2 regions of the Pantoea sp. ABR1s genome follow, and region 2 is predicted to be linked to the other one. Evidence: predicted binding sites of a transcription regulator. Region 2 holds the regulator's gene; the other holds the start of a gene.
What was found. The regulator PhoB, encoded in region 2, activates phosphate uptake and scavenging genes when phosphate is short. The targets are predictions, from matches to a motif close to CTGTCATAAAACTGNCNNAT.

Region 1 (15,957 bases), 960 kb from region 2:
GCTGCCACCAATCCCGATCCTGAAGTTTTTGCCTGGGCAGCGACGCAGGTCTGCAGCGCCATGCAGGCGACCAAAACCCTGGGCGGCGAAAACTATGTGTTGTGGGGCGGACGCGAAGGGTACGAAACTCTGCTGAATACCGATCTGCGCCAGGAGCGCGAGCAGATTGGCCGCTTTATGCAGATGGTGGTCGAGCACAAACACAAAATTGGCTTCCAGGGAACGCTGCTAATTGAACCGAAACCGCAGGAGCCGACCAAACATCAGTATGACTATGATGTCGCGACGGTTTATGGCTTCCTGAAACAGTTCGGACTGGAGAAAGAGATCAAGGTTAACGTTGAGGCGAACCACGCCACGCTGGCGGGTCACTCTTTCCATCATGAAATTGCGACGGCCATTGCGCTGGGCATTTTTGGTTCCGTGGATGCCAACCGCGGCGATCCGCAGTGCGGCTGGGATACCGATCAGTTCCCGGTCAGCGTGGAAGAGAATGCGCTGGTGATGTACGAAATTCTCAAAGCGGGCGGCTTTACCACTGGCGGCTTAAACTTTGATGCCAAAGTGCGTCGTCAGAGCACTGATAAATACGATCTCTTCTACGGTCATATTGGCGCGATGGATACCATGGCGCTGGCGCTGAAGGTCGCCGCTCGCATGATCAGCGACGGTGAACTCGATAAGCGTGTGGCACAGCGCTACAGCGGCTGGAATGGTGAGTTCGGCCAGCAAATTTTGAAAGGTGAGTTTTCACTGGAGGCGCTGGCGGCGCATGCTCAGCAGCAGCAGCTCAATCCGCAGCATCAGAGCGGACGTCAGGAGCAGCTGGAAAATCTGGTGAATCACTACCTGTTTGATTTCTAACCCTTCAGGAGCAGAGCATGTTTATCGGGATCGATTTAGGCACCTCTGGCGTCAAAGTGGTGCTGATGGATGCACAAGGCAACGTGGTGGCGACGGAAATAGCGCCGCTGCAGGTTTCGCGTCCGCAGCCATTGTGGAGCGAACAGGATCCCGAAAGCTGGTGGCAGGCGCTGGATTTGGCCATGCAGGCGCTGAGCGCGCAGCAGGATCTGCGCGCGGTGCAGGCCATCGGGCTGAGCGGACAGATGCATGGTGCAACGCTGCTCAACAGTGCAAACCAGGTATTACGACCGGCCATGCTCTGGAATGATGGGCGCAGCGAGGCGCAGTGCCGTGAGCTGGAACAGAAGGTGCCGGATTCGCGGGCGATCACCGGCAACCTGATGATGCCCGGCTTCACGGCTCCCAAGCTGCTGTGGGTTCAGCAACATGAACCGGCAATATTCAGTCAGATCGCTCACGTGCTGTTGCCCAAAGATTACCTGCGCTGGCGATTGAGTGGCGACTTCGCCACTGATATGTCAGATGCAGCAGGCACAATGTGGCTGGATGTGGCACGGCGTGACTGGAGCGATGTGATGCTGCGCGCCTGCGACCTCAGCCGCGATCAGATGCCGCAACTCTATGAGGGCAATGCCCTGACCGGCACCTTACATGCCGAACTGGCCACACGCTGGAAGATGAACGCCGTGCCGCTGGCGGCGGGCGGTGGCGACAATGCTGCGGGTGCGATTGGTGTCGGCATGACCGAACCGGGCCAGGGCATGCTGTCGCTGGGTACGTCGGGCGTCTACTTCGTGGTGAGCGACGGCTATCTCAGCAATCCGCAGCGCGCGGTACACAGCTTCTGTCATGCGTTACCCCAGCGCTGGCATCTGATGTCGGTGATGCTCAGCGCAGCCTCCTGTCTGGACTGGGCAGCGACGCTGACCGGTTGCAGAGATGTTCCTGAGCTGCTGGCTGAAGCTGAACGCGCACGCGATGACCTGCCCGGGCTGTGGTTTCTGCCCTATCTTTCCGGTGAGCGCACGCCGCACAATAACCCGAATGCCCGGGGTGCTTTCTTTGGCTTTACCCACCAGCATGGCCGTCCCGAGCTGGCGAGATCGGTGCTGGAAGGCGTAGGGTTTGCGCTGGCGGAGGGCATGGACGCGCTGCACGACTGTGGCGTTCAGCCAAAGAGCATTATGTTGATCGGCGGCGGCGCACGCAGTGCACTGTGGCGTCAGATGCTGGCAGACATCAGCGGCCAGACGCTGGATTACTGCCATGGCGGGGAGGTTGGCCCGGCGCTGGGGGCCGCCAGGCTGGCACAGCAGGCGCTGGATGCAGAGGTCACCGTGCCGACGCCGGTTCTGGTGCAGCGACACCAGCCGGATCCGGCCCGGGTAGCGCACTACCAGCCATGTCGTGAGACCTTTGCGACGCTGTATCAACAGCTCCTGCCGCTGATGAAGTAAACCTGTGAGAACGCTCCGCCTGTTATGGATTTAAATCGCCTGTTAACGGATCCCCCTGCCATGTAATGCCAGGGGGGTAATGAAGGCAGAACAGGTGATCGTGAGCCATATTACTGACCCGGAATGGCCGGGATGACACTTACCCAGCCATACCATCACGGTAGCATCAGCCAATCGCGCCCAGCGTATCTTCCTGACCCTGTTTCTTCGGCAGCAGGAACAGCGTCGCCGCAATATCCAGCAGATAAATCAGCGCCAGCAGGGTAATCGCCGCCGTAAACGAGAACTGGCTCGCCAGCAGACCAATCACCACCGGGCCGAAGCCGCCCACACCACGACCAAGGTTGAACAGGACGTTTTGCGCGGTGGCACGCACCTGCGGCGGGAAAGTATCGGAAATCAGCGCGCCATAACCGCCAATCATGCCGTTAACAAACATCCCCATGATCGCGCCGGTAAATAACATGATGTTCGGGTCGCGCAGCTGAGCATAAACCACCACCATCACTACTGCGCCAAACTGATAGAGCAGGAAGATTTTCCAGCGTGCGAAGCGGTCGGCCAGTACGCCAAACAGCCAGATGCCAAAGGTCATCCCGACCACGGTCACCGCGGTCCAGAGGCCCGACTTCGTCAGGCTGAAGCCAAAGCTGGAGGAGAGGTAACTCGGCATCCAGATCATCAGCCCGTAGTAACCAAAGTTCTGTACTGAACAGAGGATAAAAATGCCCAGGCTGGCTTTGGCGGTGGCGCGATCGCGCACCAGCAGTTTCAGGCGCGCCGGAAAAGAGAGTGACGGCACATGTTTAACCTGCCGTTGATACGCCTCCGGTTCACCCATGCCGCGACGAATGGCAAACGAGACCAGCGCAGGCAACAAGCCGACCAGAAACATGCCGCGCCAGCCGATGATAGTCAGCAGCGGCGGTGTGATAAAGGCCGCCATCAGCACCCCGAGTTGCCAGCCGATGCCAACCCACGCTGATGCGCGGTTGCGCTTCTCAGCAGGCCAGGCTTCGGCAATCAGCGCCATGCCGATACCAAATTCGCCACCCAGACCGACACCCGCCAGCGTTCGCCAGGCGAGCAGATCCCAGTAGCCCTGCGCCACCGCGCACAGCCCGGTAAAGACCGAAAAGACCAGAATCGTGACGGTGAGCATGCGGATGCGACCATAGCGGTCGCTGAGATGACCAAATACGATGCCACCGATAACCGCGCCGATCAGCGTCCAGGTCACCAGCGATCCCGCCTGTGATGGGTTGAGCGCCAGCGAAACACTGATAGCCGGCAGCATAAAGCCGAGTATCAGCAGGTCAAATCCATCCATGGCATAACCGCTGACCGCAGCCAGCATCGCTTTGCCTGGCGTTACGCCCGGCTTAGATTGGGGAGAAGGGGACATCGTTGCGCACCTCATAAAGAAAAGTGCCGCAATTATAGAGAGAGTTCAGGATGTGACCAATTGAAAAGGCTTATCCCTGCGCCGATCAGGCGCAGGAAGAAGATTTATCAGGAAGGTCTGTTGCTGCCGTCATCGCCCGACAGTAATTCATCGAGCCGGTCACCGCCAACGTGACGGAAATCCTGACCTTTGACGAAATAGAAGATGATTTCGCAGATATTCTGGCAACGATCGCCGATACGCTCAATGGCGCGGGCACAGAACAGCGCCGTCAGCACGCTGGGAATGGTGCGCGGATCTTCCATCATGTAGGTCATCAGCTGGCGCACAATGCCTTCGTACTCTTTATCCACCTTTTTATCTTCACGGTAGATAGTGATCGCTTCATTTAGATCCATGCGTGCAAAAGCGTCCAGCACATCATGCAGCATCTGCACGGTGTGACGACCCAGCGACTCAAGGCTGACCAGCAGCGGCAGATGTTGTTGACCAAACTTCTCCAGCGCCGTGCGGCTGATCTTCTCCGCCACGTCGCCAATCCGTTCCAGCTCAGAAATGGCTTTGATGATCGCCATCACCAGTCGCAAATCGATCGCAGTTGGCTGACGTTTGGCGATGATGCGCACGCAGGCTTCATCAATCTCCACTTCCATCATATTGACCTTCTGGTCACCGTCGATCACCCGCTGCGCCAGTTCGCCATCCAGATTATGCATAGCGGTAATTGCATCGGTCAGCTGCTGCTCGACCATACCGCCCATGATCATCACCTGGGTACGGATATGCTCCAGCTCGGCATTGAACTGACCGGAGATGTGCTTATTCAGATTAAGATTATCCATGTCGATCTCCTGTCAGATCAGCCGTAGCGGCCAGTTATATAATCTTCGGTTTGCTTCTGGGCGGGTTTAGTGAACAGCGTGTCGGTATCGCTGAACTCAATCAGTTCGCCCAGATACATGAAAGCCGTATGGTCAGAGCAGCGTGCAGCCTGTTGCATGTTGTGCGTCACGATCACCACGGTGTAATCCTGTTTCAGCTCGGTGATCAGCTCCTCAATACGGCCAGTAGAGATAGGATCAAGCGCAGAGCAGGGCTCATCCAGCAGTAAGACTTCCGGGCGAATCGCGATACCGCGGGCAATGCACAGACGCTGCTGCTGGCCGCCGGAGAGACTGTAACCGCTCTGATGCAGCTTGTCTTTGGTTTCATTCCACAGCGCGGCTTTGGTCAGCGCCCACTGCACGCGCGCATCCATATCGGCACGCGACAGCTTTTCAAACAGGCGAACGCCAAAGGCGATGTTGTCATAGATCGACATCGGGAACGGCGTAGGCTTCTGAAACACCATGCCGACCCGGGCGCGCAGCAGCGCGATATCCTGCTGAGTCGCCAGAATGTTTTCGCCATCCAGCAGAATGTCCCCTTCAGCCCGCTGATCCGGATAGAGCGAGTACATTTTGTTGAAGGTCCGCAGCAGGGTCGACTTACCACAGCCCGATGGCCCGATAAACGCAGTCACCTGATTCTTAGCGATATCCAGATTGATGTTCTTCAGCGCATGATATTTGCCGTAATAGAAGTTCAGATTACGGACCTGAATTTTATCGGCTGATGCTGTCGCGATACTCATAATTCATCTCTCTTATACGGCGCCGCACAGGGCCGCGCCGGAAATTAACCGTGTTTACCTTTGGCGAAAATCACCCGCGCCACGATGTTCAGCACCAGCACGCAGAGGGTGATAATCAGCACACCTGCCCAGGCCAGGCTCTGCCATTCGGCGAACGGGCTCATGGCGAACTTAAAGATGGTGACCGGCAGGTTCGCCAGCGGCTGCATCATGTCGGTGCTCCAGAACTGGTTCGAGAGCGCCGTGAACAGCAGCGGTGCCGTTTCACCTGCAATGCGCGCAATCGCCAGCAGCACACCCGTGATGATGCCGGAGACCGACGCTTTCAGGGTGATAGACGCGATCATCTTCCACTTGGGCGTACCCAGCGCGTAAGCCGCTTCACGCATGCTGTCTGGCACCAGTCGCATCATGTTTTCGGTGGTACGAATCACAATCGGCACCTGCAGCAGCGCCAGCGCAATCACCCCGGCCCAGCCGGAGAAGTGCTGCATCTGCGACACCACAAGGGTGTAGACGAACAGGCCGACCACAATCGAGGGTGCCGAAAGCAGAATGTCGTTAATAAAGCGGATCACTTCTGCCAGTGGCGACTTGCGCCCATATTCCGCCAGATAGATACCCGCCATGATGCCCAGCGGTGTGCCGAAGAAGGTAGACCAGAAAATCAGTAATCCGCTGCCCGCCAGGGCGTTAGCCAGCCCGCCGCCCGCGGTATTGGGTGGTGGCGTTGATTCGGTGAACAGGGACCAGGAGAGCCCATCCACGCCGCGCGATACGGTGGTGAACAGGATCCACACCAGCCAGAACAGGCCAAAAGCCATGGTCAGCAGCGACAGCGTCAGCGCAATTTTATTTTTAGTGCTGCGCCAGGACTGCATTTTACGGCGTGATGCGTCCAGTTCGGCGCGCGCCTGAATTTCAATTGTGGTCATGAGCGCGCTCCTTCACTTTTCGCCAGCCGCATAATCATCAGCTTTGAAATCGCCAGCACGATAAAGGTAATCACAAACAGGATCAGTCCCAGCTCCATCAGCGCGGCGACGTGCACGCCCGATTCCGCTTCAGCGAACTCGTTGGCCAGCGCCGAGGTGATGCTGTTACCCGGCATAAACAGCGACGGGCTGTCGAGCTGGTAGGTGTTGCCGATAATAAAAGTCACCGCCATGGTTTCACCCAGCGCACGACCCAGTCCGAGCATCACACCGCCAATCACACCATTTTTGGTAAAAGGCAGTACGATGCGCCAGATCACTTCCCAGGTGGTGCAGCCGATACCGTAGGCTGACTCTTTCATCATCACCGGGGTCTGCTCAAAGACGTCGCGCATCACCGAGGCGATATAAGGGATGATCATGATCGCCAGAATCACACCCGCCGCGAGGATGCCGATACCGAAAGCGGGGCCGGAGAAAAGCTCGCCGACAATCGGAATGCCCGATAGCACGTCATTGACCGGTGTCTGGAAGTATTCGGCAAACAGCGGCGCGAAAACAAACAGACCCCACATGCCATAAACAATACTGGGAATGGCCGCCAGCAGCTCAATGGCGGTGCCCAGCGGGCGACGCAGCCAGCCTGGCGCGAGTTCGGTCAGGAACAGCGCGATACCAAAACTCACCGGTACTGCGATAATCAGGGCAATAATGGAGGTCACAAGGGTGCCGTAGATCGGTACCAGTGCACCAAATTGTTCGTTGGGCGCATCCCAGGTTTTGGTCCACAAAAAGGCGAAACCAAACTTCTGGATGCTGGGCCACGAGGAGATGATCAGGGAGACAATAATGCCGCCCATCAGTAACAGGACAATCAGCGCAGCCAGCCTGACCAGCGCGCCAAAAATTCTGTCACCTTGTTTGCCTGGGGCTTTGAATGCCGGCTTCGTTGCAGCCATAGAAGTCTCAGTCTTCAGAAGTTATCAGGACGGCATGACGCCGCCCGTTGAGTCTGACCGGACTGCTGTCCGGTCAGGGTCGGTCAATTACTGATAAAGCGCTTTACCAGAACTGTCTTTGATGTTGGCTTTCCAGGCGGCGCGAATCTGTTCAGTCACGCTCTCTGGCAGCGCAGCATAATCCAGCGCTGTGGCGGTTTTGCTGCCGCTTTTGTAAGCCCAGTCGAAGAATTTCAGTATTTCAGCGCCCTTGGCCGCATTAGCCTGATCTTTGTAGATCAGAATAAAGGTGGTTGACGAGATTGGCCAGGCATCAGCGCCCTTCTGGAAGGTCAGATCCTGCGCGAACGATTTGCTCCAGTCAGCACCTTTCGCGGCATTACTGAAGCTGGTTTCGCTTGGGGCGACCGCTTTGCCATCGGCATCGATGAGTTTGGTGTAGGTCAGGTTATTCTGTTTGGCGTAGGCGTACTCCACGTAGCCGATTGAACCCGGCAGACGCTGAACAAACGCGGCGACGCCGTCGTTGCCTTTGCCGCCCAGACCGACCGGCCAGTTGACGGTGTTACCTTTACCAATTTTGCTGTTCCAGTCCGGGTTCACTTTCGCCAGATAGCTGGTGAAGACGAACGAGGTGCCTGAACCGTCAGCGCGACGTACCACGTTGATGTTGGTCTCTGGCAGTTTCACGCCTGGGTTAAGTTTGGCAATCGCCGGGTCGTTCCACTTTTTGATGGTGCCGAGGTAGATATCACCGACGGTTTTGCCATCCAGCGTCAGCTGACCTGACTTGATACCCGGCAGGTTAACCGCCAGTACTACGCCACCGATCACGGTAGGGAACTGGAACAGGCCATTTTTTTGCAGATCTTCATCTTTCATTGGCGCATCGGACGCACCGAAATCGACGGTTTTAGCGATGATCTGTTTCACGCCGCCAGATGAACCGATACCCTGGTAGTTAACTTTGCTACCGGTGGCTTTTTGATATTCTGCTGCCCACTTGGCATAAACCGGCGCCGGGAACGTCCCGCCTGCGCCAGTGAGATCGGTTGCCGCAAAAGCAGATACCGCGCTTACGGCGAAGGTGGTGGCGAGGATTCGGGCTACGGTGCTACGCATCAGTGTCATATTCCCTCCAGGGGAGAAAAGTCAGGCTTGGGGCCGTTTTAGTAAGAATCTGTGATTGCTGCAGGAGGGAAAATAGGACAGTTTGATGACAGTGAAATGTACGAAATATGACAGTTATATGACAGAGGGCCAGAGCAAAGTGGGCCCGCGACGGGGCCCACCCGGTTATTCCACAGTAACCGATTTTGCCAGGTTACGTGGCTGATCGACGTCGGTCCCTTTGATCAGGGCGACGTGATAGGAGAGTAACTGTAGCGGCACCGTGTAGAAGATGGGCGCAATGACCTCTTCGACATGCGGCAACGGGATAATCTTCATTCCGTCACTGTCGCTGAAGCCCGCATCCTGATCGGCAAAAACATAAAGCAGGCCACCGCGTGCGCGTACCTCTTCGATGTTGGATTTGAGCTTCTCCAGCAGTTCGTTGTTAGGTGCCACCACGATCACCGGCATGTCCGCATCAATCAGCGCCAGCGGGCCATGTTTCAGCTCGCCTGCGGCGTAGGCTTCCGCATGAATGTAGGAGATCTCCTTGAGCTTCAGCGCCCCTTCCATGGCAATCGGATATTGATCGCCACGACCCAGGAACAGTGCGTGATGCTTGTCAGAGAAGCCTTCTGCCAGATTTTCAATCAGCTTATCCTGCGCCAGCATCTGCTCAATCCGGTTCGGCAACGCCTGCAGTGCATGAACGATCTCATGTTCAGTCTCGGCAGACATCCCTTTCAGACGGCCCAGTTTCGCCACCAGCATCAGCAGCACCGCTAACTGGGTGGTGAACGCTTTGGTAGAGGCGACGCCGATTTCGGTGCCCGCTTTGGTCATCAGCGCCAGGTCAGATTCCCGCACCAGTGATGAACCGGCCACGTTACAGACCGCCAGCGAGCCCAGGTAGCCCAGCTCTTTAGAGAGACGCAGCGCCGCCAGGGTATCTGCCGTTTCACCCGACTGCGACAGGGTGATCAGCAGGCTGTTTTTGCGAACAGCTGATTTGCGGTAGCGGAATTCCGAGGCAATCTCGACATCACAGGGCAGGTTTGCCAGCGACTCAAACCAGTAGCGTGACACCATGCCGGAGTTGTAGGAGGTGCCGCAGGCGATAATCTGGATATGCTCAACCTGGCTCAGCAGCGCTTCTGCGCCCGCGCCCAGTTCGCTCAGATCAACCTGACCCTGGCTGAACCGACCGCTCAGGGTGCTTTTCAGCGCCATGGGCTGTTCGTAGATCTCTTTCTGCATGTAGTGACGGTAAATGCCTTTGTCACCGGCATCATATTGCAGGTTCGACTCGATTTCGGCACGGGTCACGGTGTTGCCTTCACGGTCGATCACCGTGACATCGCGACGGCTGATCTCGGCGATATCACCCTCTTCCAGATAGATGAACCGACGGGTCACTGGCAGCAGGGCCAGCTGATCCGAGGCGATAAAGTTTTCGCCCATGCCACGACCAATCACCAGCGGGCTGCCGGAACGGGCCGCCACCAGCAGTGACGGATCGCGGCTGTCCATGATCACCATGCCATAGGCACCGCGCAGCTGCGGAATCACACGCAGTACGACTTCACGCAGCGAACCGCCCTGCTTCTGCTCCCAGTGAACCAGATGCGCCACCACTTCGGTGTCCGTTTCAGAGGCAAAGACATAACCGCGCGCGATCAGTTCAGCACGCAATGGCTCATGATTTTCAATGATGCCGTTGTGCACGATGATGATGTGCTCTGAGACGTGCGGATGCGCGTTCGCTTCCGACGGCTCGCCATGGGTTGCCCAGCGCGTGTGCGCGATGCCGGTGCCACCAATCAGCGGTTGCTGCTCAGCGGCTTCCGCCAGTTTCTGCACTTTTCCTAAACGCCGCAGGCGCGTGACGTGCCCCTGACGATCGACCACGGCCAGACCGGCCGAATCATATCCGCGATATTCAAGACGACGCAGACCTTCCAGCAGAATCTCTGCGATATCACGTTGCGCTACTGCACCAACAATTCCACACATAATGATGTTTTCCTGACTACATGGCTTTTCGCCACTTCTGTTGTCATGCGACCTGATATCCGGCTTTGCCGGTTCCCCGAGCCTTGTAGAGAGTGGGGATTATAGTTTTGGCACTGCACTGCATCGGCCCGCATTAAAGCGGGCCGTTAAAATTTATTTTTTCTTCTGTGGGCGCTGCCAGTCCGCTTTGTGATTCTGCTCTTTACGGTTATAGACCAGACCGGCCTGGGTCACATCTTTCATGATGGTCGTGCCCGCCGCAATGGTGGTCCCTGCCGCGATGCTGACCGGCGCCACCAGCTGGGTATCTGAGCCCACAAATACGTCATCGCCAATTACGGTTTTGAATTTGTTCGCACCGTCGTAGTTGCAGGTAATGGTGCCTGCACCGATATTTACGTTGTCGCCAATATCCGCATCACCGAGATAGGAGAGGTGCCCCGCTTTCGATCCTCTGCCCAGACGCGCTTTCTTCATTTCGACGAAGTTGCCCACGTGGGCAGCATCGGCCAGTTCGCTGCCAGGACGCAGACGGGCAAAAGGTCCGACGGTGCAGGCAGTGGCGAGATTCGCATCCTCGATCACCGAATAGGGGCTGATTTCACAGTCATCGCCAATCACGCTGTTTTTGATAATGCAGCCCGCGCCGATTCTGACGCGTGCGCCCAGCTTGACCTGGCCTTCAATAATGACGTTGGTGTCAATTTCAACATCCCGCCCGTGCGTCAGCGTCCCGCGCAGGTCAAAACGGGCCGGATCGCGTAGCATCACGCCAGCCAGCAGCAGCTTTTCCGCCTGTTCAGCCTGGTAAGTGCGCTCTAATGTCGCCAGCTGCAGCCGGTTGTTGACGCCATCGGTTTCACTGATGCGTGCCGGATGAACCGCGTTGATTACCCGACCTTCCTGATGCGCCAGCGCGATAATATCGGTGATGTAATACTCACCCTGCGCATTATTGTTGGTGAGCTGCGCCAGCCAGCGTTTTAAATCGCCGCCGTTGGCGATCAGAATGCCGGTGTTGATCTCTTTAATGGTGAGCTGTGCCGGGCTGGCATCTTTCTGTTCGATAATGCCGGTGATGGTGTCGTTCTCACGCACAATGCGGCCATAACCGGTTGGGTCGTCCAGTACCACGGTAAGTAAGCCAATGCCGCCCTGCGGTTTAGCTTCGCGCAGTCGCTGTAGTGTCGCCTGAGAGATCAGCGGCACGTCGCCGTAAAGCATCATGATATCTTCATCATCAGCGAATGCGGGCGCTGCCTGCTGCATCGCATGGCCAGTGCCGAGCTGCTCGGCCTGCAGTACCCAGTTGAGCGAGCTGTCAGTGAGGGTCGCCTTCAGGCGATCGCCGCCGTGACCATAAACCAGATGGACCTGCTGTGCGCCCAGCCCTTTAGCCGCGTCAATCACATGCTGAACCATGGGTTTGCCTGCCAGCGTATGCAGAACTTTAGGCAGATCGGAATACATACGGGTGCCCTTGCCAGCAGCAAGGATCACCACACTCATCGCACTGTTAGACATAACTATCCTGAGTGAATTTTTACGGGTGAAAGTAAAACGGTTTGGGATTGAGATTACTACATTTTTCTCAGGCCGAAATTAGGCGGACAGGCAGATCAGGCGCAGCAGACAAAAAAAATGCCAGCCCGAGGGCTGGCATTTCATGACGCATAAAGCTGGATTACATCGCTTTTTTGGTCAGTTCGATCACGCGCAGTTTAGCAATGGCTTTCGCCAGCTCGGCAGAGGCCTGAGCATAGTCCACGTCGCCGTGGCTGCTGTTCATATGGTCTTCTGCTTTGCGTTTTGCTTCCAGAGCGCGCGCTTCGTCCAGATCGGTACCGCGGATAGCGGTATCGGCCAGAACGGTGCTGCTGCCCGGTTGCACTTCCAGCACGCCGCCAGAGAGGTAGATAAACTCCTCTTCGCCGTGCTGTTTCACGATACGGATCATTCCAGGCTTAATGGCAGTCAGCAGCGGCGCATGGCCAGGGAAAATCCCCAGTTCACCTTCGCTACCTGACACCTGAATTTTCTGTACCAGACCAGAGAACAACTGCTCCTCTGCGCTGACCACATCCAGGTGATAAGTCATAGCCATAATCTTCCTCCCGGGAAACCGTTATTACAGTTTCTTCGCTTTTTCCACGGCTTCTTCGATGGCGCCAACCATGTAGAAGGCCTGCTCTGGCAGGTGGTCAAACTCACCTTCCATGATGCCTTTAAAGCCACGGATAGTGTCTTTCAGCGTCACGTATTTGCCCGGTGAACCGGTGAATACTTCTGCAACGAAGAACGGCTGAGACAGGAAGCGCTGAATCTTACGCGCACGTGCCACCAGCAGTTTGTCTTCTTCAGACAGCTCATCCATACCGAGGATGGCGATGATGTCTTTCAGTTCCTGATAACGCTGCAGCAGTGACTGAACGCCACGTGCAACATCATAGTGCTCCTGACCGACAACCAGCGGATCCAGCTGACGGCTGGTAGAGTCCAGCGGGTCAACGGCCGGGTAGATACCCAGAGAGGCGATCTGACGGCTCAGCGTTACCGTTGAGTCTAAGTGCGCAAAGGTAGTTGCTGGTGATGGGTCAGTCAGGTCATCCGCAGGGACGTAAACGGCCTGTACGGAGGTGATTGAACCGGTCTTGGTGGAGGTAATACGCTCCTGCAACACACCCATCTCTTCTGCCAGCGTTGGCTGGTAACCTACCGCAGATGGCATACGACCCAGCAGTGCAGAAACTTCTGTACCGGCCAGGGTATAACGGTAGATGTTATCGATGAACAGCAGAACGTCGCGGCCTTCATCACGGAATTTTTCCGCCATGGTCAGACCGGTCAGTGCTACGCGCAGACGGTTACCCGGCGGCTCGTTCATCTGGCCATAGACCAGTGCAACTTTATCGATAACGTTAGAGTCAGTCATTTCGTGGTAGAAGTCGTTACCCTCACGAGTACGCTCACCCACACCGGCAAACACTGAGTAACCTGAGTGTTCAGCCGCGATGTTACGGATCAGTTCCATCATGTTGACGGTTTTACCTACACCCGCACCACCGAACAGACCGACTTTACCGCCTTTAGCAAACGGACACATCAGGTCGATAACCTTGATGCCGGTTTCCAGCAGTTCCTGCGAGTTAGACTGATCTTCATAAGAAGGGGCTGCGCGGTGAATAGAGGCGATCTCTACTGCGCTGCCATCTTCTTCTTTCAGCTCGCCTTTCATATCGATTGGCTCGCCGAGAACGTTCATGATACGGCCCAGGGTCGCTTTACCGACGGGTACCTGAATCGGTTTCTGCAGGTCGTTGACGCTCAGACCACGCTTCAGGCCGTCAGACGTACCCATTGCGATGGTACGTACTACGCCGCCGCCGAGCTGCTGCTGAACTTCCAGCACCAGACGCGCATCACCATTCATAACCTCGAGGGCGCTGTACACTTGCGGTACCGCGTCCTGAGGGAATTCGACGTCAACAACGGCGCCGATAATCTGGACAATCTTTCCAGTTGCCATCTTGAATCCTCTACCTAATTCCAAACCTGGTTAAACCGCGGAGGCTCCACCGACAATCTCGGTAAGTTCCTGGGTGATGCTGGCCTGACGAGCTTTGTTGTACACCAACTGCAGCTCTTTGATCAGATTTCCGCCGTTATCGGTTGCGGCTTTCATCGCTACCATACGTGCGGCCTGCTCACTGGCCAGATTTTCCACCACACCCTGATAAACCTGCGATTCGACATAACGACGCAGCAGGGTATCCAGCAGCGCTTTCGGATCGGGTTCATACAGGTAATCCCAGGTCTTCGCCTTCATCTCTTCTTCACCTTCCGCTGGCGGTAACGGCAGCAGTTGGGTGATGGTCGGAGTCTGAGACATGGTGTTATTGAATTTGTTATTGACGATCATCAGCTTGTCGATGCGGCCTTCATCATAAGCCTGCAACATCACTTTTACCGGGCCAATCAGGTCAGACAGGGTAGGTTTATCACCCATGCCACTGACTTGCGCCACAATGTTGCCACCCACAGCATTAAAGAATGACGCCCCTTTTGAACCGATAATCGACAGATCGCTCTGCACGCCTTTATCGGACCAGGACTTCATATCCGCCAGTAACTTTTTGAACAGGTTAATGTTCAAACCACCACAAAGCCCGCGGTCAGTTGAAACGACCAGGTAGCCGACGCGCTTCACGTCGCGCTCTTCCAGGTAAGGGTGCTTGTATTCCAGATTACCCAACGCAAGGTGACCAATCACTTTGCGCATGGTTTCTGCATACGGACGGCTGGCCGCCATGCGTTCCTGCGTTTTACGCATCTTGGAGGCGGCGACCATTTCCATCGCTTTGGTGATCTTCTGCGTGTTTTTCACGCTTCCAATCTTGCTTCGTATCTCTTTTGCGCCGGCCATTAGCTTCTCCTCAAAGCCTTGCGGCCTGCCTTTTCAGACAAGCCGCCAGACATTACCAGGACTGGGTTGCTTTAAACGTCTCGACCAGGCCTTTCAGCTTGGCTTCGATATCGTTATTAAAGTTACCCGACTGGTTGATTTCAGCCATCAGCTCAGCGTGGTCGCGATCGGCGAAGGCCAGCAGTGCAGCTTCGAAGCTGCCAATTTTTGCCAGTTCAACGTCGTTCAGATAGCCACGCTCTGCAGCGAACAGAACCAGACCCTGCTGTGCGACAGACATCGGCGCATACTGTTTCTGCTTCAGCAGCTCGGTCACTTTCTGACCGTGGCTCAGCTGTTTGCGGGTTGCATCATCCAGATCAGAGGCGAACTGCGAGAATGCCGCCAGTTCACGATACTGTGCCAGCGCGGTACGGATACCACCGGACAGTTTCTTGATGATCTTGGTCTGTGCAGCACCACCTACGCGGGATACCGAAATACCTGGGTTAACGGCCGGACGAATACCGGAGTTGAACAGGTTCGATTCCAGGAAGATCTGACCATCAGTAATCGAGATTACGTTGGTCGGAACGAACGCAGAAACGTCGCCCGCCTGGGTTTCGATGATCGGCAGCGCGGTCAGTGAACCGGTTTTACCTGTCACTGCGCCATTGGTGAAACGCTCTACATAATCAGCGCTTACGCGTGATGCACGTTCCAGCAGACGGGAGTGGAGATAGAACACGTCGCCAGGGAATGCTTCACGACCTGGTGGACGGCGCAGCAGCAGAGAAATCTGACGGTACGCGACAGCCTGCTTAGAAAGGTCATCGTATACGATCAGCGCATCTTCACCGCGGTCACGGAAGTATTCGCCCATCGCACAGCCTGCGTACGGAGAGAGATACTGCAGTGCAGCAGATTCAGAAGCAGACGCCACAACAACGATGGTGTTCTGCAGTGCGCCATGCTCTTCCAGCTTACGAACCACGTTAGAGATGGTTGAGGCTTTCTGACCAATCGCAACGTAGACACACTTGATGCCTGAGTCGCGCTGGTTGATGATCGCATCGATCGCCATTGCGGTTTTACCGGTCTGACGGTCACCGATGATCAGCTCACGCTGGCCACGGCCAATTGGAATCATCGCATCGACCGACTTATAACCGG
Region 2 (15,957 bases):
CTGCTGCTGGCATTGCTGATCGAGCTGCTGCAACTGCTGACGCAGTTGCACTGCGGTCTGCTCATCCAGCAGCGCCGCGCGCAGGCTGGCTTCATCCGCGAATCCGGCGCTCTCGAGTGCCTGCTGCAGCGCGCTTTCCGCCTCTGCCAGTTTGCTATTGAGCGTCTGCCGCTGATTTTCCAGCCCCGAAAGCTCACCTTGCAGGCGACTGACCTCGGCCTGCGCCTGTTGCAGGGCCGTGAGCTGCTGTGCCAGTTGTTCATCAGCCTGCTGAACGCGGGCCTGTATCTGCTGACGGGCGTGGGTGACCTCGCGGTCGCCAAACAGCGCCTGACGGGCACGGCGCATCTCGCTGAGCTGCGTCTGGCGCTGGTTTTGCTGCTGCTGACGAGTGGTGAGCTGCTGCTGCTCCAGTTCTGCCTGCTGTTGCAGGGCAGTGAGCTGGGTTTCCCCCTTTAACAGCTGCGGTTGCAGATTAGCGAGCAACCGCTCACTTTCCTGCCAGCGCTCCCAGCGCCGCTGCTGTTCTGTCAGCCACGCCTCGCGATGGGCGGCGTCGGGCAGGGCAAGGTTGTGTGCACTGAACTGCTGCTCCAGACGACTCTGCAATTGCGCCATGGCCTGCTGTTCCTGCTGCTGACGCTGTTGCAGCGCATCCAGCGCCTGTTGCAGGCTGGACAGCGACTGCTGCGCCAGCTGTTCTGCCTGCAAATGCTGCTGCCAGGCCTGTGACTGCTGAAGATGGTAATCCTTTGCGGCCTGACGCGCCTGTTCGGCGGCTTCCTGCGCCTGTCGCTGTTGCTCAAGCTGGCTTTCACGTTCGCTTTGCTGCTGCTCCCACGCGGTTAAGGCATCCCGATCGGCGAGCGGGAAGGTAAGTGCCAGCTCACTGCTCAGCGCCTGCCATTGCTGCTCAAGCCGATCGAGCTGTTGCTGCATCTCCGCGATCTCATCGCGCAGGGTCTGCTGCTGCACGGCTGACTGTTTCAGCTGTTCGCTTTTTGCCGTGTCCGCTTCGCGCAATGCCTCGGTTTGTTGTTGCAGTGCAGCCCGGCGCTGCTGGTTAGCACTTACTTCCAGCGTGCTGTAGGCCTCAACGGCGGGATGCGTGCAGGAGCCGCACAGCGGACAGGGCTGATCGGCGACGAGCCGGGCGCGGTAATCGCTGAGATCAACAATCTGCTGCTCCAGCGCGCAGATTTTTTCGACATCATCCAGTTGCTGTTTTTCGCGTTTCCACGTCTCGCGTAGGGCCTGGAGTTCCGCTTCACTCTGCTGATGCGCTTTTGCGAGCGCGATAAGCCGCTGCTGGCGCTGGCCCAGCTGCTGGTGCAGCGGCTGCCACTGGGTTGAAAGCAGCAGCAGTTGCTGACGAGCCGGACGGCTGTTCTGCAACTGGCTTAATGCCTGACGCAGTGCGGCAGGCGGATGCTGTTCCTGTAGCGAAGTTAGTACTTGCTCCGCCTGCGAGAGCGCCTGGCGGGCCTGTTGCTCCGCCTGCTGGCGCGGGAGCGCCTGTTCTGCCTGCTGCTGCTGTTCCGCCTGCTGGGCAGCGATCTGTCGCTGCTGCTGCTCGCGCTGTTGCGCCAGTCCGGCCAGGGTCGCTTCACGCTGCGCCAGCAGGGCAAAGTTCTCCTGCCACACCGGCAGCGAAGCGCCCCATTGGGCGAGATCGGCAAGCTGCTGGCGTAACTGATGCTGTTCGGCAATCGCCTGCTGCCATGCCTCAACCTGGCGCTTCTGCTCTGCCAGGCTGGCCTGTGTCTGATCAGCATGCTGCTGCTGCCGGGCGTTTTCCTGCTGCTGCTCCGCAAGCTGCTGCTGCAGTGCGCTGATCCGCTGATCCAGCGGCAGCACCTGCTCTGTCAGCAGGCTCTCCTGCTGCTGCTGTTCCTGCAGCGCCTGCTGGCGGGCACTCTGGGTCGCCGCGTAGTGCTGCTGATGCTGCTGCTGTTGGGTCTGCGCCTGCTGCTGCGCCGCCGTGAGTTGCTGACAGCGGCTCACGACCTGCTGCTGTTCGGTGCGTAACGCGTCGCGCTGCTGCAGTTTTACCCGCAGCTTTTCAGCCGGTTCGCTGCGTGCAAGACGCTGACGATCGGCCTCTGCCGCCTGGGATGCAGCCTGGGCCTGCTGCAGCGCGACGTCAGCCTGCGCATTTTCCTGCTGTAACTGCTGCGCCTGCTGTTGCCACTGCTGCTGTTGCTGCGCCTGCTGATAGTGCGCGCTGAGCTGCTGTTCCGCATCGGTCAGATCGGTGAGCTGCTGTTGCAGCGCGTCGCGTGCGTCGCTATCCAGCAGCGCCATCGCTCCCGCCTGGCTGCGCAGCAGATCCAGCTGGGTTTTTGCCTCTTTGTGGCGCTCGTAGATGGCGGCGGAAATCAGACCGTAAATTTCGGTGCCGGTCAGCTCCTCAAGCAGTTCTGCGCGCTCACTGGCTTTGGCATTGAGAAAGGCGGCGAACTGGCCTTGTGACAGCATCATCGAGCGGGTAAACCTTTCGAAATCGAGCCCGGAGAGGGTTTCGATCAGCTTCAGCTTGTCACCGACTTTATCGGCAACAATAGTGTTGTCAGCGCAGCGTGCCAGCTCAACGCGCGGTGCCTGAAGTTTGCCGTCGGCAGTGCCGCGCGCGCGGTTCTGGCTCCAGAAGGCGCGCCAGGCTTCTCCTTTGATCTCAAACTCCACCTCGGCCAGACATTCGGCACAGTCGCGGGTCATCAGCGCATTCTGGCTCTGTGAAATCGCGCCCAGGCGCGGTGTCTGGTGATAGAGCGCCAGGCAGATGGCGTCCAGCAGGGTGGTTTTACCGGCGCCGGTGGCACCGGTAATGGCGAACAGGCCGTTGCTGGCGAAAGGTTCGGCGCGGAAGTCGATGAACCATTCACCGCGCAGGGCATTGAGGTTTTTGAACCGTAGCGTGAGGATCTTCATTGGGTCTCTTCCATGGCGGCCAGCGTCTGGCGGAACAGGGTGGTCATCTCGGCAATTTGCTCTGGTTGCAGCTCCTCATCCAGCGCCAGCCGGCGGGCAAAGACCTCCTCCACCTTCAGCTCACTCAGGGTTTCGTTGTCGAGCCGCGCCAGGCTCTGTTGCCGCTGTTCACGGCTGCGGCGGAGCAACAGGACTTCGACCGGCAGCGTGGCGGTCAGGGTTTCTACCTGACGCTGCAGATCGCTGAGGTACTCCTGGGTGGTGACTTCGATGTCGAGCCAGGTCGGCTTCTCCTGCTCTGCCGTGCTGAAGGCATTTAACTGTTCTGCAATCTGCGCCAGCGATCCTTTCAGCACCTGCATCGGCTGCGCCTGTGGCACCACCAGCGGCGTGACCGATTGCAGGCCGCTGGTGGTGAGTTCCAGCAGGAAGACGCTTTTTTCTGTGCCCAGCTCGTCAAAGCTCAGCGGAATCGGTGAGCCGCTGTAGCGGATATGCTCGCTGCCCGCGACGCGCTGGGCGCGATGAATATGCCCCAGTGCGATATAGTCAGCCGCGGGAAACGCGCTGGCCGGGAAGGCATCCAGCGTCCCGATATAGATGTCGCGCACCGAATCGCTCTGGCTGACGCCGACGGTGGTGAGATGGCCGGTGGCGATAATCGGCAGTGCATGGCCCAGCGCCTGGGCGGCGGTGAATCGCTGCTGATAGTGGTGGGCGATCGCTTCCAGCAGCGAGGTCTGCTTGTCGCGTCCCGACTGACCCGCCCGGCTGCGCAGGATATCGCGCGGCCGCAGATAGGGAATCGCACACAGCAACGCGCCCGGCTCGCCCTGGCGGGTGTTGAGCAGCAGCACATCATCCTTCTCCTGCGGGGTGGCGATCACCCGGGTATTGAGACAGGCGAGCAGCTCACGCGACTCATTCAGCGTGGCAACGGAATCGTGGTTGCCCGCCAGCACAATCAGCTGACAGCCGCTGGGCTGCAGCGCCACCACAAAGCGGTTGAACATTTCGCGGGCGTAGCTGGGCGGTGTACCGGTATCAAACAGATCGCCTGCGATGATCAACGCATCCACCTGATGCTGTTCAATCTGGATCAACAGCCAGTCGAGAAATGCCTGATGTTCGGCTGCCCGACTTTTGTTGTAGAAGAACTGCCCCAGATGCCAGTCCGCAGTATGAATGATGCGCATGATGAGTCCCTGCCGTTGTGATTCGCCCGGCGATTATACTGGCTCTGCGGCCAAAGCAAAAAATTGTCGCTGCGCTGTCATAAATGATTACCAGTGAGGTTACAGGCAGGTTATGTTTTTCATAAAAGTGTCACAAATCTGACGCATAATGGCGCCGCGAATCTCAGTGACATCCGTCATAATCAGCAGGAGTAATAATGGCTAAGCGCATTTTGGTTGTGGAGGATGAAGCCCCCATCCGTGAAATGTTGTGTTTTGTTCTGGAGCAGAACGACTATCAGCCAATCGAGGCGGAAGATTATGACAGCGCCGTTGGCAAGCTGATTGAACCCTGGCCCGATCTGATTTTGCTGGACTGGATGTTACCCGGTGGCAGCGGTATTCAGTTTATCAAACATCTGAAACGCGAGGCGATGACACGCGATATCCCGGTGATGATGCTCACCGCGCGCGGCGAAGAGGAGGATCGGGTGCGCGGCCTGGAAGTGGGTGCCGATGATTACATTACCAAACCCTTTTCACCTAAAGAGCTGATGGCGAGGATCAAAGCGGTGATGCGCCGTATTTCGCCGATGGCCGTGGAAGAGGTGATTGAGATGCAGGGGCTGAGTCTGGATCCCTCCTCACATCGCGTGATGTCCGAAACCACGCCGCTGGAGATGGGTCCGACAGAATATAAGCTGCTGCACTTCTTTATGACCCACCCGGAACGCGTTTACAGCCGCGAACAGCTGCTGAACCACGTCTGGGGCACCAATGTGTATGTGGAAGATCGTACTGTCGATGTTCACATCCGCCGTTTACGTAAAGCGCTGGAAGTGTCCGGCCACGATCGCATGGTACAAACCGTTCGCGGAACAGGGTATCGTTTCTCTGCCCGCTACTAAACGGAGCCTTAACCGTGCTGGAACGCCTCTCCTGGAAGAGATTACTGACAGAACTGCTGCTGGTCTGTCTGCCCGCAGTGCTGCTGGGCCTGCTGTTCGGCGGTCTGCCCTGGTGGCTGCTACTGAGCGTGCTGACGGTGCTGTTGTGGCATTTTCACAATCTGATGCGGCTGTCGCACTGGCTGTGGCTCGACCGCACCATGACGCCACCGGCCGGGCGTGCCAGCTGGGAACCGCTGTTTTATGGTCTTTACCAGATGCAGCTCCGCAACCGGCGGCGACGGCGTGAACTGGGCAATCTGATTAAGCGTTTCCGCAGCGGTGCCGAGTCGCTGCCGGATGCGGTGATTCTGACTACCGAAGAGGGCACCATTTTCTGGTGTAACGGCCTGGCGCAGCAGCATCTTGGACTGCGCTGGCCGGAAGATAATGGCCAGAACATCCTCAATCTGCTCCGTTATCCGGAGTTCTCGCGCTATCTTCGCCAGCGCGATTTCGACAAGCCGCTGACGCTGGTGCTGAACAACAAACTTCACATGGAGTTCCGCGTCATGCCCTACAGCGAAGGGCAGTGGCTGCTGGTGGCGCGTGATGTCACGCAGATGCATCAGCTGGAAGGGGCGCGCCGCAACTTCTTTGCCAATGTCAGCCATGAATTGCGCACACCGCTCACGGTGCTGCAGGGCTATCTGGAGATGATGAACGACTCGGTGATGAGCGAGCCTTCGCGCAGCAAAGCGCTGCACACTATGTCGGAGCAGACGCGCCGCATGGACAGCCTGGTCAAACAGCTGCTGACGCTGTCGCGCATTGAAGCCGCGCCCGCAATCGATCTGAAAGAGAAGGTCGATGTGCCGGTGATGCTGAAACTTCTGCAGCATGAGGCGGCAACGCTGAGTGGTGGCCGTCACGACATCCATTTCCATACCGATCCCCATCTGAAAGTGTTCGGCAACGATGAACAGCTGCGCAGCGCCATCTCCAATCTGGTTTACAACGCGGTAAACCACACACCGGATGGCACGCGAATTGATATCAGCTGGCTGCGCGGCAAACAGGGGGCCATTTTCCGGGTGTGCGATAACGGGCCGGGCATCGCCTCAGAACATATTCCGCGTCTTACCGAGCGTTTCTACCGGGTCGATAAAGCGCGTTCGCGTGCGACCGGCGGCAGCGGGCTGGGGCTGGCGATAGTGAAACATGCTCTGAGCCACCATAACGCCCGGCTCGATATCACCAGCGTGCCGCACAAGGAGACCTGTTTTACCTTTACGCTGCCAGCGAGGTTGATTGTCAGCAGCGTGATGCAGGAGAATGCCGTTCATTAATCGCTGCCGGATCTCCCTGATGCGCATCCTTCTTTTGTTGATCGTTACTCTGCTGCCGGGCCTGGCACTGGCCCAGCCCGGCGCGCTCTCCGGCAATCTCAGCAGCGTCGGATCCGATACGCTGGGTTATCTGATGACGCTGTGGGGCGAAGATTTCAGTCGCCAGGCGCCGGGCGTCAATGTCCAGGTTCAGGCCTCCGGCTCTTCTACTGCGCCGACCGCGCTGGCGGCGGGTGCAGCACAACTCGGTCCGATGAGCCGCCCGATGCAGGCAGATGAACGCCAGGCCTTTGAGGCGCGCTACGGCTATCCGCCGCTGGCGGTTCCGGTGGCTATGGATGCGCTGGTGGTAGTGGTGAATCAGCGCAATCCGCTACAGCAGATTGAACCGCGACAGCTCGATGCCATCTTCTCGATTACCCGTCTGTGTGGCGCACACAGCGTGCCGCTGCGCTGGGGCGATCTCGGCTTAACCGGCGCGCAGTGGAGCAAACGGCCGATTCAGCGCTATGGACGTAACTCCGCCTCCGGCACATGGGGTTTCTTCAAGCAGCAGGCGCTGTGTAAAGGTGATTTTCGCAGCGACGTGGCGGAGTTTCCCGGCTCGGCCGCAGTGGTGCAGGCGGTGGCCGGTAATTCACGCAGCATCGGCTACGCCAGTTTTGGCTTTCATCTCAGCGGCGTAAAAATGCTGGCGGTGATGAATGATCAGGGGCAGGCGATTACCCCGGATGCCGATGCCATCCGCAGTGGCCGTTATCCCTGGGCGCGCCCGCTCTATCTCTACGTGAATAAAGCGCCCGGCAAACCTTTGCCGCCGCTGGTGGCCGCGTTTCTGCAGCAGGTACTTTCGGCGCAGGGACAGCGGCGGGTCAGTGAAGCGGGCTATCTGCCGCTCTCTGACAGTCAGATGACGCAGGCGCGCGCCGCGCTGCGTTAATCTCCCACACGTGAATTTTTTTCATCATCACTGAATTTTCTTCAGTTGCAGAAGAAAGCCGCTCATGCCACTCTGTGTTCAGACATGTAGCCATCCAGATGGCTATTTATATCAGGATGCAACTATTTCCTGCCGTCATTAATGGCAGGAGAGACAGGAGTGATCATGCAAAGAGAAACCGCCCCGTTCCGTGCCGATACCGTTGGCAGCTTTCTGCGTCCCGCCGCCATTAAGCAGGCGCGCGAACAGTTTGCAGCCGGAGAGATTGATGCGGCGGCCCTGCGTCAGGTTGAAGATGATGCGATTCGCGATGTGGTGGCGAAACAGCGGGAAAATGGCCTGAAAGTGGTCACTGATGGCGAATTTCGTCGCGGCTGGTGGCACTTCGACTTCTTCTATGGCCTGAATGGCGTAGAGCGCTATGAAGCGGAGCAGGGCATTCAGTTTAATGGCGTGCAGACCAAAGCGCATGGCGTGAAAGTGGTGAGCAAACTCGGTTTCCCGGCGGATCATCCGATGCTGGCGCATTTCCGCTTCCTGCAGAGTATTGCCGGTGATGCGGTGCCGAAGATGACCATTCCCAGCCCCAGCGTGCTGCACTTCCGTGGTGGCCGTAAGGTGATCGACGCGGAAGTCTATCCCGATCTGGCAGACTACTTCGACGATCTGGCGCAGACCTACAAAGCGGCTATTCAGGCGTTTTATGACGCGGGCTGCCGCTATCTGCAACTGGATGATACCGTCTGGGCTTACCTCTGTTCTGAAGATCAGAAGCGTGATATCCGTGCGCGTGGCGACGATCCTGACCAGCTGGCACAGACTTATGCTCAGGTGTTGAATAAAGCGCTGGAAGGTAAACCTGCCGATCTGACCGTGGGTCTGCATGTCTGTCGCGGCAACTTCCGCTCAACCTGGATCTCTGAAGGCGGCTATGGGCCGGTCGCAGAAATCCTGTTCGGCAGCGTCAACGTGGATGCCTTCTTCCTGGAGTATGACAACGCCCGTTCCGGCGGTTTTGAACCACTGCGTTACATTAAGCCAGGTCATCAGCAGGTGGTGCTGGGTCTGATTACGACCAAAGTGGGAGAACTGGAGGATCCAGCGCAGGTGAAAAACCGGCTGGAAGAGGCGGCGCAGTATGTCAGCCTGGATCAAATCTGCCTCAGTCCGCAGTGTGGTTTTGCCTCAACCGAAGAGGGCAACAGCCTGACCGAAGCGCAGCAGTGGCAGAAGATTCGCTTAGTGGTCGATATCGCGAATCAGGTCTGGTAGTGCTGTAACGTTGTGCAGACAGGCGCGTAAAACGCGCCTTTTGTGTATCTTCAGGCCCGTTTATGCGGGGATTTCTCGCGCTCTGTCTATTATTTAGGCACATCATCTTGTGTGCCTGCTGCAAAAATTAACGCTATCCACTGCCTTTTGAAAAAATGGCGGCATAACCTTCTGGTTTTCCGATCCCGTATTGCCTTTCACCGCTATAAACGTTTTACTTAGCGCCGTTGTCGATCCATCCCTCTGTGAACAGAATAAAAGCAGCTCAAATCACCTGTGCTTTACCCTGCGACGAGCATAATGCGCTGACATTTTCAGCCTGGTCGCGGTTTACACGCAGCGAGGGGACAACACTAACCCAACTTCCACCGCAACATCAGTGACAGGCCGTATGACACATCGTTTAACTTCGAAGGACATTCTCGCGCTGGGCTTTATGACATTCGCCCTGTTTGTTGGCGCGGGCAACATCATTTTCCCGCCCATGGTCGGTATTCAGTCTGGCGAACACGTCTGGACTGCCGCGATTGGTTTTCTGATTACCGCAGTCGGTCTGCCCGTGATGACCGTGATCGCGCTGGCCCGCGTCGGCGGCGGCGTGGATGCGCTCAGCACCCCGATTGGCAAGGTCGCTGGCATCGTGCTGGCCACCGTTTGCTATCTGGCTGTCGGGCCGCTGTTTGCCACACCGCGTACGGCCACGGTCTCGTTTGAGATGGGTATTGCCCCGCTGACCGGTGATGGCGCGCTGCCGCTGTTTATCTATAGCCTGATTTACTTCACGCTGGTGATTGGCGTATCGCTCTATCCCGGCAAGCTACTCGACACGGTAGGGCACTTCCTTGCGCCATTAAAAATTATTGCGCTGACCGTGCTGGGCGTTGCTGCCCTGGTGTGGCCTGCTGGCGGCACGGTTCCGGCTACCGCTGATTATCAGCGTGCGGCCTTTTCCAGCGGTTTCGTCAATGGCTATCTGACCATGGATACGCTGGGCGCGCTGGTATTTGGTATCGTAATTGTCAACGCCGCCCGTTCGCGTGGCGTCGATAATGCCGCGCTGCTGACCCGTTATACCGTGCTGGCAGGGTTAATCGCCGGTCTGGGCCTGACGCTGGTCTACCTCTGCCTGTTTAAGCTGGGCGCGGGCAGCGGTGCGCTGGTGGATCAAAACGCTAACGGCGCAGCGATTCTGCACGCGTATGTTCAGCACACCTTTGGCAACATGGGCAGCTTCTTCCTTGCCGCGCTGATCTTCGTCGCCTGTATGGTGACCGCCGTAGGCCTGACCTGTGCCTGTGCGGAATTTTTTGCGCAATACCTGCCGTTATCGTATAAAACGCTGGTGTTTATTCTGGGTCTGTTCTCCATGGTGGTGTCGAATCTCGGCCTGAGCCACCTGATTCAGATCTCCATCCCGGTACTGACGGCGATTTATCCGCCCTGTATCGTGCTGGTGGTGCTGAGTTTCACTCTCAACTGGTGGAATAAGAGCAGCCGGATTATCGCGCCAGCCATGTTAATCAGCTTGCTGTTCGGTATTGTTGATGCGATTAAAACCACCGGGTTTAAAGATTTGCTGCCCGCTTTCAGTCAGAATCTGCCGCTGGCCGATCAGGGTCTCGCCTGGTTGCCGCCGTCGCTGGTGATGCTGCTGATTGCCGCTGTTATTGATCGGGTGAAAGGGCCGGAACAGGTGACCGTTCACTCGTAGCAGAGAGCACTGATTTTTCTTTAACCACGGGCCTGCCCGTGGTTTTTTCATTTCACAGGTACAGGTTGTTATGCAAGAAACCAACAAGCTCAAACGCGGACTGAGCACGCGCCACATCCGCTTTATGGCGCTGGGATCGGCGATTGGCACCGGGCTGTTCTACGGTTCCGCTGACGCGATAAAAATGGCCGGACCGAGCGTGCTGCTCGCCTATATCATCGGCGGGGCAGTGGCTTACATCATCATGCGCGCACTGGGTGAGATGTCCGTTAATAATCCTCAGGCCAGCTCCTTCTCACGTTACGCGCAGGACTATCTTGGGCCGATGGCAGGCTACATCACCGGCTGGACGTACTGTTTTGAAATCCTGATCGTGGCGATTGCGGATGTCACGGCGTTCGGCATCTATATGGGCGTCTGGTTCCCTGAGGTGCCGCACTGGATTTGGGTGCTGAGCGTGGTGCTGATCATCGGTGCCGTCAATCTGATGAGCGTGAAGGTGTTCGGCGAAGTGGAGTTCTGGTTCTCCTTCTTCAAAGTCGCCACCATTATCGTGATGATTCTGGCCGGTTTCGGCATGATCATCTGGGGTCTCGGCAACGGCGGCCAGCCGACCGGCATCCACAATCTCTGGACTAACGGCGGCTTCTTTGCGCACGGCGTAGTCGGTATGCTGCTGTCGCTGCAGATGGTGATGTTTGCCTATGGTGGCATCGAAATCATCGGTATCACCGCCGGTGAAGCGAAAGATCCGGAGAAGTCGATTCCGCGCGCCATCAACTCGGTGCCGTGGCGCATTCTGGTGTTCTACGTCGGCACGCTGTTTGTGATTATGTCGATCTACCCGTGGAATCAGGTGGGCACCTCGGGCAGCCCGTTTGTGCTGACCTTCCAGCATCTGGGCATTGCGGCGGCCGCCTCTATCCTCAATTTTGTGGTGCTGACCGCGTCACTCTCGGCGATTAACAGCGATGTGTTTGGCGTGGGCCGCATGCTGCACGGGATGGCGCAGCAGGGACATGCGCCGAAGGTCTTTATGAAGGTCTCTTCGCGCGGGATTCCGTGGGTGACGGTGGTGGTGATGATGTTCGCCATGCTGATTGCGGTTTATCTCAACTACCTGATGCCGGAAAAAGTCTTCCTGGTGATCGCCTCGCTGGCGACCTTTGCAACAGTGTGGGTCTGGATCATGATTCTGCTGTCGCAGATCGCGTTCCGTCGCAAAATTGGCAAAGAGGCTGCCAGTAAGCTGCAGTTTGCGCTGCCAGGCGGCAGCTGGACTGCTGGCGTCGGCATAGCCTTTCTCTGCTTTATTATCGGTCTGATTGGCTATTTCCCCGATACCCGCATTTCCCTCTATGTCGGTATGGTGTGGATAGTGGTGCTGCTGCTGGGCTATAAGCTGGTTCGTAAAGTCCGCTAATCTCCTGTTCTGCTCTCTCATTCGTGGGGGAGCAGAACACGCTATTTCCCGCGCTTTTATATTCCTGCTCATCTGATTATTTATGTGACCCAATCCACAATATGGAATCCTGTTATCAGGAGCAAAACGCCTGCCTGCGAAATAAGTTTATGTCCCGGTTTATATCCATGAATGCGTATTTTAATTGGCAGTGAATGTGGCCGATAGTGATAACCGGGCAGGGGCGATAAGGGAGATTCAGAGAAGTGAGCGTGCAGTCACACAGGCGCTGGCGGGCAGCAGTAGCGGGGCGTGTAAGAAATAAAAAACGGCGAAACCAGTCGCCGAAATACTCAAGAATTACAGGAAAATAGTTAATAAAGGGATGATTGACGGGTCTATCGTAAAACAAAACGAGTGGCGCTGATAGTCAGGCGATTTAAATAAGAAAAGGTCGGAATGGCGTTAATTAACAGCGGTTAACATTATTCAGGCCGCGTTGATGCTGCGGCCTGAATTTGATTAGCCACAGACTCAGGGCAATATAACCGAAACCGGTAGCACAGCGCTGTCATCCAGCTTTTTCCGCAACTGAATCAGCGTGGATTGATAAGGGCAGAGCACGCCGACATCGGTGATTCTGCAGTCGGGCTGATGCCACTCCTGACGTAATAACGGATGTTTATCATCAATCGGTTGTAACTGACGAATCCCATCCAGACTCTGCGCCTGGAAATAGAGCCGCAAAAAACGTTCGCCGCTGTGGGTGTCGCGCCAGCGCTCCAGCACCAGACTACTGCCCGGTGGAATGTTGCCGCGCGAATAGCCAGGCAACTGCCAGCTAAAGCCCATCAGGGTGCGCACCATCGCAATATTAGTGTCATGTGCCACCAGAATCAGCCAGCGGCCCGGCGCGCTATCGGAAGCAATCGCCTCCAGCAGGGCGTTGAGCAATATTGAGCCACGGCGCTGTGCCTGATAGAGCACGTCGTTGCTGAGATCGTAGTTTGCGGTCAGCAGCGGCAGCAGCGTGGTGATCTGCGCGGCCGATATGATGTGTCCCCAGGCGAGCTGATCCCACGGCAGGTTTTCGCTGTAGCCCAGTCGCAGCGTCTCCACCATGCTTGCCATCACACTCAGCCCGTAAACGTATGTGTTGCCGTTACGGGTTTGCCGGAACGACCAGGGCGCATCAAAGAGGGGGCAGTCAGTCGCGGGCGGGCAGACGGCGGCTTTCAGCTGCTGAATGGCGGGTTGCAACTGCTGTTGCAGCCGCGCCAGATCGCCCGCTTTCTGCTGCTTAGCTGCCAGCTCCTGAGCAGGATCGGTGTGGGTGACCGTCAGCTTTTCACTCTGGAACAGCGGATCGACATCGCCCGCGACGTGATGCACCGGCACGCCGCAGCCGGGAAAGGTCCCGTCAGTCAGCGCTGCGGCCGTGGCACGGGTGCGCTGCAGCGGACTGGCGCGCACGTAGACCTGTGCTGCATCAGGACAGCCCGCGCCCAGCAGGCCGAGATGGCGATAGTGCTCGCCTTGCCAGCGTCCTTTATTGACCACCGCGCTGTAGCCATGACCGGTCAGCTCACCATCGGCGGTGGTCCACTGCGTCCAGGGTTGCTGGCTGGCGGCTTCAATCTCTTTGCGATTACCGGGGGTGGGCGGACGGACACCGTGACGGCTCAGTTCGACCACCTTCTCCAGCTGGTAATCCGCCGCCTGTGACACCGGACTTAACAGCCAGAGAGAACAGAGGATTAGCGCGCAGCGGTACAGGCCTGGCAGCGTCATTTACTCCTCCAGCGCGCGATTACCGGTCAGCGCTTTGATTTTTGGATAAAGAGTCGCATTGGCCAGCAACACCGGGTTGCCGTTTTTTAGCCCCTCGTTGCGCAGATAATCATTAGTGACGCCGCCCGCTTCGCGCATCAGGACGATGCCCGGCAGACTATCCCAGGGATGCATATGCGCTTCATAGTAGCCAATCAGTCGCCCGGCGGCCGCCCAGGCGCTGGTCAGCGCGCCAGAACCGATGCGAATAAACATGCCACCCTGTTCAGTTAAGCCGCTAATCAGGCGCGAGACGCTTTCGGCAGGGGTGCGACTGGAGTTGCTGATGCCGAGCAAACCCTCGTTGAGATGCGTCGCGCCATGAACCTGGAGACGGCTCTCATTAACCCACGCACCCTGACCTGCTCGTGCGTGAAACAGCTCCTGATGATTGGGATCGCAGACCACGCCGATCACCGGTTCGCCGTCACAGACCACCGCCAGCGAGACGCACCAGTTAGGCAGGCCGTTGACGAAGCAGGCGGTGCCGTCGATGGGATCGACCACCCAGATAAAGGGCGCGCCCTGAACCTCACCACCGCTCTCTTCGCCATAGACAGCATCGTCAGGAAAGCGCTCAGCGATTAATGTCTTAATCAATGCCTCAACGTTACGATCAGCCTCGCTGACCACGTCCTGCAAATCCCTTTTGTGTTCCACCACCAGTGTCTGACGCTGCTGATACCACGAATAAGCCCGGCTGGCCGCCGCACGGGCGATGTCGCAGGCGTAACGGTAACGCGCGTCAATTTCAGAATGCGAAGCGGATGACATCTTTTCCTCTTATGTCTTTTTGTCAAAACGAACGGAAGGCACGCCTGAACAGGCGGTCTGGCTGTGATATTTACTTAACTATTGTTAAGAAAGGCTTCATTAAGCCGCAGATAGGCAGCAATGGCAAGATGGTGCGGGGTCGGGTGAGGCGCTTTCCCGGCGGGCGAAAGCTGGCGTCCGCCAGCCCGGCAGCAGAGGATCGGGTTTTACAGGGTTCTGCTGGTCGCCAGCGCCATTAAACGCGGATAAAAAACAAAAAACAGCGCTTCCAGCTGATCATAGTGTTGCGTGAAATCGTGGTAGGAGTCGCGCAGGGCTGCCAGGCGTGGACGGCGGCTGGCCATGCCGTGCAGCACCCGCTCCAGCCGCGCGGGCTGGGCATAATGCTCAAACCAGCGCTCGCGCCACATCACCGCGTTGAGTTCCTGAAACTCGATGGGGGTGTCTGCCAGTTGCGGCATGATCTCGCGCTCGGCGGCGGCAGAAAAGTGCACCAGCGTCTGGCCGGGCGTGAAGTGCTGCCAGTGCCGGGCCAGAAAATGGTCCCAGATGACGTCCAGCGTAATGGGTGCCACGCGATAGGTTTCGGCACGGAATAGCTGACGGGCGCTGCGCACTTCCGGCAGCGCATCGGTCATCACATCGAGACGACGGTGCATCAGAATGCCGTCCGCGACGGGCGCAGACCAGTGCTGGTGCGGGTTGCCACGCACAAAATCGGCCATTAAATTGCCGAGTAAGGAGCTGTCGGCCAGCTTAGCCAGATGGAGATGAGCAAGAAAGTTCATGCCGCATTATAGGCTGAACTGCCTTTGCGCAGCCAGTTGTTCAGAATTGGTCGATTTTCCGCTAAACTGTGCCGCCTGTTTTTGCCTGAGAAAGAACTCTTTCATGCGTGTCGCCGATTTTGCTTTTGAACTGCCCGAATCCCTGATTGCTCACTATCCCCAGGCGCAGCGCAGCGGCTGTCGTCTGCTGTCGCTCGATGGTCCCAGCGGGACGCTGTCGCACGGTGTGTTCACCGACGTGCTGGATAAGCTGAATCCGGGCGATCTGCTGGTGTTCAACAACACCCGTGTGATTCCGGCGCGCGTCTTTGGCCGCAAAGCCAGTGGCGGCAAAATCGAGATGCTGGTGGAGCGGATGCTCGGCGACAAGCGTGTGCTGGCCCATGTGCGCGCCTCGAAAGCGCCGAAGCCGGGAGCAGAACTGCTGCTGGGCGAAGACGAGAGCGTGAAAGCGACGATGGTGGCGCGTCACGATGCGCTGTTTGAGATTGTGTTTGATGATGAGCGCGCGGTGCTCGACATCCTCAACAGCGTCGGCCATATGCCTCTGCCGCCTTATATCGACCGTCCGGATGAAGAGGCGGATCGCGAGCTCTATCAGACGGTTTACAGTGCCCGACCGGGTGCCGTTGCGGCACCGACCGCCGGTCTGCATTTTGATGAACCGCTGCTGCAGGCGCTGAAAGAGAAGGGCATTGAGATGGCGTTTGTGACGCTGCATGTCGGTGCGGGAACCTTCCAGCCAGTACGCGTCGACAACATCGAAGAGCATCACATGCATGCTGAATATGCCGAAGTGCCGCAGGAGGTTGTTGATGCGGTGCTGGCCTGTAAAGCACGCGGCAATAAGGTGGTCGCTGTCGGCACCACCTCTGTCCGTTCGCTGGAGAGCGCCGCC

Region 1: a site for PhoB is predicted at 8,493-8,512, ahead of pstS (phosphate ABC transporter substrate-binding protein PstS). Genes of this name have one in related genera too.

What each region holds. Positions count from the first base shown of each region.
Region 1 covers NZ_CM173823.1:41,711-57,667, forward strand. The annotation lists gene xylA (xylose isomerase) at 1-864, shown strand, start outside; gene xylB (xylulokinase) at 882-2,324, shown strand; gene ACXKZD_RS00210 (MFS transporter) at 2,491-3,729, opposite strand; gene phoU (phosphate signaling complex protein PhoU) at 3,837-4,571, opposite strand; gene pstB (phosphate ABC transporter ATP-binding protein PstB) at 4,589-5,362, opposite strand; gene pstA (phosphate ABC transporter permease PstA) at 5,407-6,297, opposite strand; gene pstC (phosphate ABC transporter permease PstC) at 6,294-7,256, opposite strand; gene pstS (phosphate ABC transporter substrate-binding protein PstS) at 7,344-8,387, opposite strand; gene glmS (glutamine--fructose-6-phosphate transaminase (isomerizing)) at 8,553-10,382, opposite strand; gene glmU (bifunctional UDP-N-acetylglucosamine diphosphorylase/glucosamine-1-phosphate N-acetyltransferase GlmU) at 10,536-11,906, opposite strand; gene ACXKZD_RS00250 (F0F1 ATP synthase subunit epsilon) at 12,067-12,486, opposite strand; gene atpD (F0F1 ATP synthase subunit beta) at 12,511-13,908, opposite strand; gene atpG (F0F1 ATP synthase subunit gamma) at 13,939-14,805, opposite strand; gene atpA (F0F1 ATP synthase subunit alpha) at 14,858-15,957, opposite strand, start outside.
Region 2 covers NZ_CM173823.1:3,142,989-3,158,945, reverse strand. The annotation lists gene ACXKZD_RS14965 (AAA family ATPase) at 1-2,931, opposite strand, end outside; gene sbcD (exonuclease subunit SbcD) at 2,928-4,127, opposite strand; gene phoB (phosphate response regulator transcription factor PhoB) at 4,325-5,014, shown strand; gene phoR (phosphate regulon sensor histidine kinase PhoR) at 5,029-6,342, shown strand; gene ACXKZD_RS14945 (PstS family phosphate ABC transporter substrate-binding protein) at 6,362-7,282, shown strand; gene ACXKZD_RS14940 (cobalamin-independent methionine synthase II family protein) at 7,448-8,554, shown strand; gene brnQ (branched-chain amino acid transporter carrier protein BrnQ) at 8,946-10,265, shown strand; gene proY (proline-specific permease ProY) at 10,336-11,688, shown strand; gene ACXKZD_RS14925 (histidine-type phosphatase) at 12,202-13,458, opposite strand; gene ACXKZD_RS14920 (inositol monophosphatase family protein) at 13,459-14,271, opposite strand; gene ACXKZD_RS14915 (ACP phosphodiesterase) at 14,478-15,059, opposite strand; gene queA (tRNA preQ1(34) S-adenosylmethionine ribosyltransferase-isomerase QueA) at 15,163-15,957, shown strand, end outside.